DNA from 4 places in the Halomonas sp. E14 genome. Region 1 is predicted to be linked to each of the others. Evidence: predicted binding sites of a transcription regulator. Region 1 holds the regulator's gene; each other region holds the start of a gene.
What was found. The regulator LexA, encoded in region 1, represses DNA repair genes until DNA is damaged. The targets are predictions, from matches to a motif close to TACTGTNTANNTANACAGTA.

Region 1 (2,197 bases):
GCCATCAGCGCAGCATAGGTGGCCAGGCACGGCCAGCCGCCGCGGGCGTCGAGCGTGGTCAGCGAGAAGTCATCGAAGCGCACCTTGACGAAGGTGCCCGCGATGGGCGGGTTGCCGTGGCGCGCCAGCCTGGCCTCGAGACGCTCGCACAGCGGCGCCAGCTCGCGGTGGCAGTGGTCCAGGTCGGGTAGGTCAGTGGCAAAAGTGGTTTCCACGCTGACGGACTTGCGCTCGCGTTCAATGCGAACCGGCCGGTCGTCGATACCCCGGGCCAGCTCGTACAGGCGCTTGCCATACTTGCCGAACTCCTGCAGCAGGTACTCCAGCGGCACTCGCTGCAGCTCGTCGCAGGTGGCGATCGCCATCGCCTGCAGGCGCTTGGCCGTGGCTGGGCCAACGCCGGGAAGCTTGGTCACCGGGAGCGCTTGCACGAACTCGTCGACCTGGCTGGGAGCGATGACCGTCAGGCCGTCGGGCTTCTCCCAGTCGCTGGCGATCTTGGCCAGGAACTTCGACGGTGCCGCGCCCACCGAAACGGTGATCCCCACGCGCCTGAGGCACTCCTCCTTCAGCCAGCGCGCCATCCAGGTAGCGCTGCCTGAAAAACGTGCCACCTCGGTGACGTCGAGAAAGGCTTCGTCGAGCGACAGCGGCTCCACCCAGGGCGTCAGCTCGTGGAAGATGGCCTGGATCTGGCGCGACGCCTCGCGATAGCGCTCGAAATCGCCGCGCAGCAGGGTCAACTGGGGGCACAGGCGCAGGGCCCTGGCGGTGGGCATGGCGGAATGGATGCCGAAGGCGCGCGCCGGGTAGTTGCAGGTGGCGATCACCCCGCGTCCTTCGACGCTACCGCCGATCGCCAGCGGCACTTCGCGAAGCGCGGGGTTGTCGCGCATTTCCACCGCGGCATAGAAGCAGTCGCAGTCGGCATGCAGAATCTTGCGGTTCATCCGAAGTGACGAAACTCGCTGCCGGGCGCAGCCGGCGCTTAGCCGAGCGCCTGGCCGCTGCCGCCGCGAATGACACCGACGCCGATGCCTTCGATCTCCAGCGCCTGGTGACGCAGGTCGATCTCGATGGGCGCGAAGTCGGCATTCTCGGCGGCCAGCACGACCCGGTAGCCGCTGCGATGGAAGCGCTTCACGGTGACTTCGTCGTCCAGCCGGGCCACCACGATCTGCCCGTCGCGTACCCGCTCCGTGCGATGCACGGCGAGCAGGTCGCCTTCGAGGATGCCGATCTCCTTCATCGAAAGCCCGCGCACCCGCAGCAGATAGTCGGCGCGAGGGGTGAAATAGTCCGGGGGAAGCGGGCAGTAGCGGTCGATGTGCTCTGCCGCCAGGATGGGGCTGCCGGCCGCGACTTCACCGATGATGGGCAGGCCCTCGTTGGCGGGGGAGGCGCCGGTGCTGGGCTCGCTTTCCTGAAGCGGCAGGCGAATGCCCCGCGAGGTGCCGCGGATCACCCGGATCACGCCCTTGCGTTCGAGTGCGCGCAGGTGCTCTTCGGCGGCGTTGGGCGAGCGAAACCCCAGCGCCTTGGCGATCTCGGCGCGGGTCGGCGGGTAGCCAAACTCGTTCATCGTCTTGACGATGAAGTCATAGACATTCTGCTGGCGCGGCGTAAGCGGGCGGGTCATGAGCGCTCCCGGTAGAGGTCTGGCGGTAGAGGTCTGGCGTTGGCCCGACCGGCGAGGCGGTCCGAGCATGGCGTATTGTTCAAGTATACAGCATGGAAGTCTATCCAGTAAAAAACGGTTTCCTAGCCAGCAGCGTTCTCATGCAGCGTTTTAAACGAGATGGGAAGGATAGACATTGAGAGATTGAAGGCATTGCCGTAGACTTTTGTAATGTTTAAAACAACTGTTTCTGGCAGGTCGCGCCCATGGCTCAAACCGATACCGTCACACGCATCCTCGATACCGCCGAAGTGCTGTTTGCCGAGCGCGGGTTCGCCGAAACCTCGCTGCGCACTATTACCAGCAAGGCGCGCGTCAACCTGGCGGCGGTCAACTATCACTTCGGCTCCAAGAAGGCGCTGATCCAGGCGGTCTTCGCGCGCTACCTGGACCCGTTTACGGTGCGTTTCCACCATGCCCTGGATGAGCTCGAGCAGCGCCATTCAGGCGGCGTGATTCCGCTCGAGGAGCTGCTGGAAACCATGGCGCGTACCGTGCTGGAGGTGCCGGCCGAGAAGC
Region 2 (2,197 bases), 380 kb from region 1:
AGCGCAGCGTCAAGTCGGTGGCCAACCTCACCCGGCAGGACGGTGAGGAGTTCCTGGCCCTGGCCCCCACGGTGCCGATTCGCACCGAGACGCACGCCTACCCGCTGGAGCAGGCCAATCAGGCGCTGAGCGACCTGCGCGAGGGCCGGCTGACGGGAGCTGCCGTCATCGTGCCTTGAGCCGTCACTCGAACAGGTCGCCCTGCGCTCGCGGCGGGCGGAACGCGGTGACGTCGAGCTGTCGCGATTCGCGGGTGGCCGGGTCGTTGAGGCCCAGCCGTCGGCAGATCTTGTCGAAGCGCTGGGCGATCAGTTCGGCGAACACCCCCTCGCCGCGCATGCGCTTGCCGAAGCGGCTGTCGTAGTCGGCACCGCCGCGACTCTGCCGCACCAGACTCATCACCTTGCGTGCCCGCTCGGGGTAGTGGGCCTCCAGCCAATCCTCGAACAGCGGCGCCACCTCCCGCGGCAGGCGCAGCAGCGTCCAGCCCGCCCACTGGGCGCCGGCGTCCCGCGCCGCTGCCAGCAGGCGGTCCAGCTCATGGTCGGTCAGGCCCGGTATTACCGGCGCCACCATCACCCCCACCGGGATACCGGCCTCGTGCAGCCGCTGCACGGTGCGCAGGCGCGCGGCGGGGGAGGCGGCCCGGGGCTCCAGGCTGCGCTTGAGCTCGGTGTCGAGGCTGGTCAGGCTGATCGACACCCGCACCAGCCGCCGGCGGGCCAGCTCCCCCAGCAGGTCCAGATCGCGCAGGATCAATGCGCTCTTGGTAATGATCGACACCGGGTGGCGGCACTCGAGCAGGAAGCCCAGTATCTCGCGGCTGGTGCCGCGCTCCGCCTCCAGCGGCTGATAGCAGTCGGTGTTGCCGGAGAAGGCGATGGGGCGACACACGTAGCTGCGCTTGCAGAACTCCTCGCGCAGGCGATCCACCAGGCCGCTGCGGGCAATCAGCCGGGTCTCGAAGTCGATGCCGGGCGACATGTCCCAGTAGGCGTGGCTCGGTCGCGCATAGCAGTAGATGCAGCCGTGTTCGCAGCCGCGGTAGGGGTTGAGGGAGCGGTCGAAGGCCAGATCCGGGGAGTCGTTCCACGCCAGCGCGCTGCGCGCCCGCTCCTCGCTGACCACCGTGGCCAGGCGCGTCGGCATCTCCTCCTGCCACCAGCCGTCGTCCTCCGTTTCGCTGTGGGTGGGGGCGAAGCGGTTGCTGGGGTTGTAGGTGGCGCCGCGACCCTTGCGCGTCTGCTTGATGTCGAAGTGGGGCATGGCGAGCCTTCATTTAACTGTATTCATATACAGTATAGTGGGGCATTGGCCAGGTGCCAATCGTCAACGGCTCCACCTGGCGGGCATTTGCCCGGGGTTTCCTTTACGCTTTGCCGTATGGATGCCATCTCCGACAGTCAATCCGAGCGCCAGGGCGAGGCGCTCTACTCGGTTCAGGGGCTATGGTGCACCAGCTGCGCCCTGGCCGTCGAGGCACAGCTGGCCCGCATGCCCGGCGTCAGCGCCGCCAGCGTGCACTACCCCAGTGCCACCCTGCTGGTGCAGGGGCAGCCGCCGGCGCTCGAGGAAGCGCGGCTGGCCGCCGCCGTGAGCCGGCTCGGCTACCGCCTCGGTCCCCCCGAAGCGATAGGCGATGCCGAAGCGCGGCTCGATGCCGAGAGCCGCTATCTCACCCTGCGGCTGCTCATGGCCGTGGCCTTCGGCATGTGGACCATGCTCGCCTCGCTGCTGATCTATGCCGGTGCCATGCCCAGTGCCGAGCTGGATGTGATCATGGCCTGGGTTTCGGGCGCATTCGCCCTGCCGGTCGTCACCTACGTGGCACTGCCGTTCTACCGTGCCGGCTGGCGCACGACCCGGGCATGGCGACCCGGCATGGATGCGCTGGTGGCACTGGGCGCGCTGACGGCGGTGGGCGTATCGCTGTGGCTGCTGATGCTGGGCTCGCCGGAGGTCTATTTCGATACCGCGGTGATGTTGGTCACCCTGCTGCTGGTCGGTCGGCTGGTGGAAACCCTGTGCCGCCATCGCGGGCTGCGTGCGCTCCAGGCGTTGCATCGGCCGCCGGCGCAGGTACAGCGCTGGGTGGCGGATGCCTGGCACTCCTGTGCACTGGAAGCGGTGGCGGTGGGGGATCGGCTGCGCGTCGAGCCTGGCGAGACCCTGCCGCTGGATGGCGTCCTCCGCGATG
Region 3 (2,197 bases), 1.6 Mb from region 1:
TCTGGCTCTCGATCTCCTCCATCACCGCTGGGTTGTCCTCGAGGAACTGGGCGGCATTGGCCTTGCCCTGGCCGATCTTGTTGCCCTTGTAGCTGTACCAGGCCCCGGCCTTGTCGACCAGGTTGCACTGTACGCCAAGGTCGATCACCTCGCCGGCGTGGTAGATGCCCTTGCCGTAGAGAATCTGGAACTCGGCCTGGCGGAACGGCGGCGCCACCTTGTTCTTGACCACCTTGACCCGCGTCTCGTTACCGGTCACCTCGTCGCCCTGCTTGACCGAGCCGGTACGGCGAATGTCGAGGCGTACGCTGGCGTAAAACTTGAGCGCGTTGCCGCCGGTAGTGGTCTCGGGGCTGCCGAACATCACGCCGATCTTCATGCGGATCTGGTTGATGAAGACCACCAGGCAGTTGGCGTTCTTGATGTGGCCGGTGATCTTGCGCAGCGCCTGGGACATCAGGCGTGCCTGCAGGCCGACGTGGGAGTCGCCCATCTCGCCCTCGATCTCGGCGCGCGGGGTGAGCGCCGCCACCGAGTCGATGATGATCACGTCGACGCCGCCAGAGCGCACCAGCATGTCGCAGATCTCCAGCGCCTGCTCGCCGGTGTCGGGCTGCGAGACCAGCAGGTCGTCGAGATTGACGCCGAGCTTCTCGGCGTAGCTCGGGTCGAGGGCGTGCTCGGCGTCGATGAAAGCGCAGGTCTTGCCCTGCTTCTGCGCCTCGGCAATGACCGACAGGGTCAGCGTGGTCTTGCCCGAAGATTCCGGACCGAAGATCTCGACGACACGGCCATAGGGCAGGCCGCCGATGCCGAGCGCGATATCGAGCCCCAGCGAGCCGGTGGAGACCGAGGGCATGACCACCCGCGGCGCATCGCCCAGGCGCATCACGGTTCCCTTGCCGAACTGGCGCTCGATCTGGGAAAGGGCGGCATTCAATGCCTTGGAGCGGTTTTCATCCTGTGCCATGAGGCTCTCCTCGCAGAACGCTTCACGTTTGCCGGGCAAACGAAGATGGGGTGGGCCGCCGAGACGCAGGCCCTAACACTGTATGATTGGCCAGTAGTATGGCGAAAAAAGTCTCGCTCGACTAGCCCATGACGCTATTGCTGATGCGCTTCCAGGTAGCGGATCAAGCCGACAAGGGCCGCACGCACCGCTCGCTCGCGCACCGCACGGCGATCTCCCGGGAACTGGAAGCGCTCGGCCTGCTGCTGCGCCGCATTGCCCCAGGCCAGCCACACGGTACCCACCGGCTTGTCCGGCGAACCGCCGTCGGGCCCGGCCACGCCGCTGACCGCCACGCCGAGGCTGGCACCACTGTCGCGGCAGGCGCCTGCCACCATGGCCTCCACCACTTCACGGCTGACGGCGCCATGGCGCTCGAGCAGGTCGTCAGCAACGCCGAGCAGGCGCGTCTTGGCCCCGTTCGAATAGGTGACATAGCCCGTCTCGAAGTAGGCGGAACTGCCGGCCACCGCGGTGATGGCGCTGGCCACGCCCCCGCCGGTACAGGACTCGGCCGCCGTGATCGTGAGGCTACGCTCGCGGCAACGCCTGCCGAGGCGCTCGGCGAGGGTGATGAGATCGAGATTGGCCAGGCTGGCGGCACTGTGAGGCATCGGAGGCTCCTGCAGAAGATGTGGCCGGCGCGCTTACGCGAGAAGTTTTGGTACAATAGCGCCTTTGCCCTTCATGTGCAGGCCGTGGCGTTCAGACGCTCCCGGCCGGCTCCACGTCGACGGATCAGCACAGGAATTCCATGTCCCAGGCCAGCGCTCAGCCCACGCCGATGATGGCCCAGTACCTCAAGATCAAGCGCGAGCACCCCGACGTGCTGCTGTTCTATCGGATGGGCGATTTCTATGAGCTCTTTTTCGACGACGCCAGGCGCGCCGCTGCCCTGCTCGACATCACCCTGACAAGCCGCGGTCAGTCGGCCGGCAAGCCGATTCCCATGGCCGGCGTGCCCTACCACAGCGCCGAAGGCTACCTGGCGCGCCTGGTCAAGGCCGGCGAATCGGTGGCGATCTGCGAGCAGATAGGCGACCCGGCGGCGAGCAAGGGGCCGGTGGAGCGCAAGGTGGTGCGCATCGTCACTCCCGGCACGCTCCACGACGAGGCGCTGCTCGACGCCCGTCGCGACAACCTGCTGGTGGCCGTGCACCCTTCCGGCGACTGCTGGGGCATCGCCTG
Region 4 (2,197 bases), 1.6 Mb from region 1:
GGCGTCAGCCCCACGGCCGGCATCTCGCTGTGGCCCAAGGCCATGACCGCCTCGCGGGAGATGGCCTGCGGCGCCGGGCCGCTGGCGTTGAGGCCATGCAGTTGCCCGTGCATCCACACCAAGGCGAAGGCGTCGCCGCCGATGCCGTTGGCGGTTGGCTCCACCACCGTGAGGGCGGCAGCTGCCGCGATGGCGGCATCCACGGCGTTACCGCCACGCTTGAGCATCTCCATGCCGGCCTGGGTGGCCAGGGGCTGTGAGGTGGCCACCATGCCGCGGTGGCCGTAGGTAGCCGTGCGGCGCGAGGGGCTGGGGTAGTAGAGGGGATCGAAGGTCATGGGAGTCTCTTCAACGGGAGTCGAGGCGGGCGAGGCGCCCGCGCAGCCGGGTGGCGAGGGGTTGCAGGTCGACCTCGACGTCACTCGGCCAGGCGGCTGTCAGTACCACGCCATCGCTGAGATAGGCGGCTCCGTCAACTGGAGCGTCGTAAGCAGCCAGCCAGGCGCGGGCCTCGGCTTCGCCGGCGAAATCGACCTTTAGCCGCACGGGCAGACGCTCCACCACTTCACGGCAGGCCAGCCCCTCGAGCGCCTGGCTTACCGCCTGGGCATAGGCGCGGGCCAGGCCGCCGGTGCCGAGCTTGGTGCCCCCGAAGTGGCGGGTCACCACGCAGCCTACCTGGCCGATGCCGGCCCCTTCCAGTACCTGGTACATGGGGCGCCCGGCAGTGCCGCCGGGTTCACCGTCGTCGGAAAAGCCGATGGCGTTCTGCTCGCCCGGCGGGCCGGCGATGAAGGCGCTGCAGTGGTGGCTGGCATTGGGGTGGGTTTGCCTTGCTGCCGCCAGCAGGGCTTCGAAGGCGGCCACGCTCGGAGCGTGACAGAGCCAGGCGATGAAGCGGCTGCGCTCCACCTCGGTCACGCTCTCCTGCCACTTGCCCTCGGGCAGGTCGGGGGCCGGGTAGCGCATCAGTGTGTCAGCTCGCGCCGCCCGTCGCGCTGGCGTACCACACCCATCACCATGCCGAGCACCTGGATGTCGCTGTTCTTGAGGAAGATCGGGGCCATGCTCTCGTTGGCCGGCTGCAGGCGAACGCCGCTCTTCTCTATATAAAGCTTCTTCAGCGTGACCTCCTGCTGGTTGATCAGCACCACTGCCGTCTCGCCGTTCTCGGCGCTCTCCTGGCGTTCGATGATGATCACGTCGCCGTCGTGAATATTGCAATCCACCATCGAATTGCCGCGCACGCGCAGCGCGTAGGTATTGCGCCGAACCATGCAGGCGGGGGCCTGGATGGTATCGCCGGTGGGGCAGGCCTCGATGGGCAGGCCCGCGGAGACGTCGCCCAGCAGCGGCACGTCGACCAGCTGGGTGGCATCGATACTTGCCCAGGCGGTGGCTATCGGCAGGCTGGGGCGCCGTTGTAGGTACTGCACGGAAAGCGGCGGCATGGCGGTTTCCCCTCTCGTCGCGATGAAGACTGTCAAAATATACAGTCTTCTTGTATCTTATCAGTCGTACGCCGACTGACAAGTTCCCGGCCTCAACGCAAGCGTTGACCTGCGACAAGGAGGGCTTCGTGCGGCGTCGGGTTTGCTAGCAGCCAAAAACCATTCAGTGTAGCATTTCCCTAGAATTTACCATTCCTGGAGAGTGCCATTGAGCCTGCGGCTGCAAGCGCAAAGCCTGGCCTGTGAACGTGACGATCGTTGGCTGTTCCGGGGGCTGGATCTCGATATACGTGGCGGTGAAATCGTGCGTGTGGAAGGTCCGAACGGCAGTGGCAAGACCACCCTGCTCAAGATCTTGTCCGGCCAGCTGTCGGACTACGAAGGCGAGCTCTTCTGGGGCGAGCGCCCCATGCGCCAGGCGCGTGAATCCTTTCTGACCAATCTTCTCTACCTTGGGCATGCGCCCGGGGTGAAGGCGGCGCTGACCCCGTTGGAAAACCTGGCCTGGTACCAGGCGCTGGCCGGCCAGCCGGTCGACGAGCAGGCGCGTCTTGCCGCGCTGGAAGAGGTCGGGCTGGCTGGCTTCGAAGATGTTCCCGCAGGCCAGCTTTCGGCGGGGCAGCAGCGCCGGGTGGCGCTGGCGCGGCTCACCCTCACCCCCTGTTCGCTGTGGGTGCTCGATGAACCCTTCACTGCCATCGACCGTGATGGCGTCCAGGCGCTGGAACAGCGACTGGTCCTGCATG

Region 2: the regulator LexA is predicted to act here: its motif matches at 1,282-1,301, upstream of ACT7B3_RS11875 (PA0069 family radical SAM protein).
Region 3: the regulator LexA is predicted to act here: its motif matches at 1,047-1,066, upstream of recA (recombinase RecA).
Region 4: the regulator LexA is predicted to act here: its motif matches at 1,479-1,498, upstream of ACT7B3_RS02630 (LexA family protein).

What each region holds. Positions count from the first base shown of each region.
Region 1 covers NZ_CP199423.1:2,159,761-2,161,957, reverse strand. Annotated here, with positions in the region: gene dinB (DNA polymerase IV) at 1-950, opposite strand, end outside; gene lexA (transcriptional repressor LexA) at 989-1,639, opposite strand; gene ACT7B3_RS10080 (TetR/AcrR family transcriptional regulator) at 1,885-2,197, shown strand, end outside.
Region 2 covers NZ_CP199423.1:2,544,351-2,546,547, reverse strand. Annotated here, with positions in the region: gene ACT7B3_RS11880 (zinc-dependent alcohol dehydrogenase family protein) at 1-179, shown strand, start outside; gene ACT7B3_RS11875 (PA0069 family radical SAM protein) at 184-1,266, opposite strand; gene ACT7B3_RS11870 (heavy metal translocating P-type ATPase) at 1,384-2,197, shown strand, end outside.
Region 3 covers NZ_CP199423.1:546,895-549,091, reverse strand. Annotated here, with positions in the region: gene recA (recombinase RecA) at 1-970, opposite strand, end outside; gene ACT7B3_RS02480 (CinA family protein) at 1,105-1,623, opposite strand; gene mutS (DNA mismatch repair protein MutS) at 1,764-2,197, shown strand, end outside.
Region 4 covers NZ_CP199423.1:573,469-575,665, forward strand. Annotated here, with positions in the region: gene ACT7B3_RS02620 (gamma-glutamyltransferase family protein) at 1-338, opposite strand, end outside; gene ACT7B3_RS02625 (IMPACT family protein) at 349-969, opposite strand; gene ACT7B3_RS02630 (LexA family protein) at 969-1,451, opposite strand; gene ccmA (cytochrome c biogenesis heme-transporting ATPase CcmA) at 1,660-2,197, shown strand, end outside.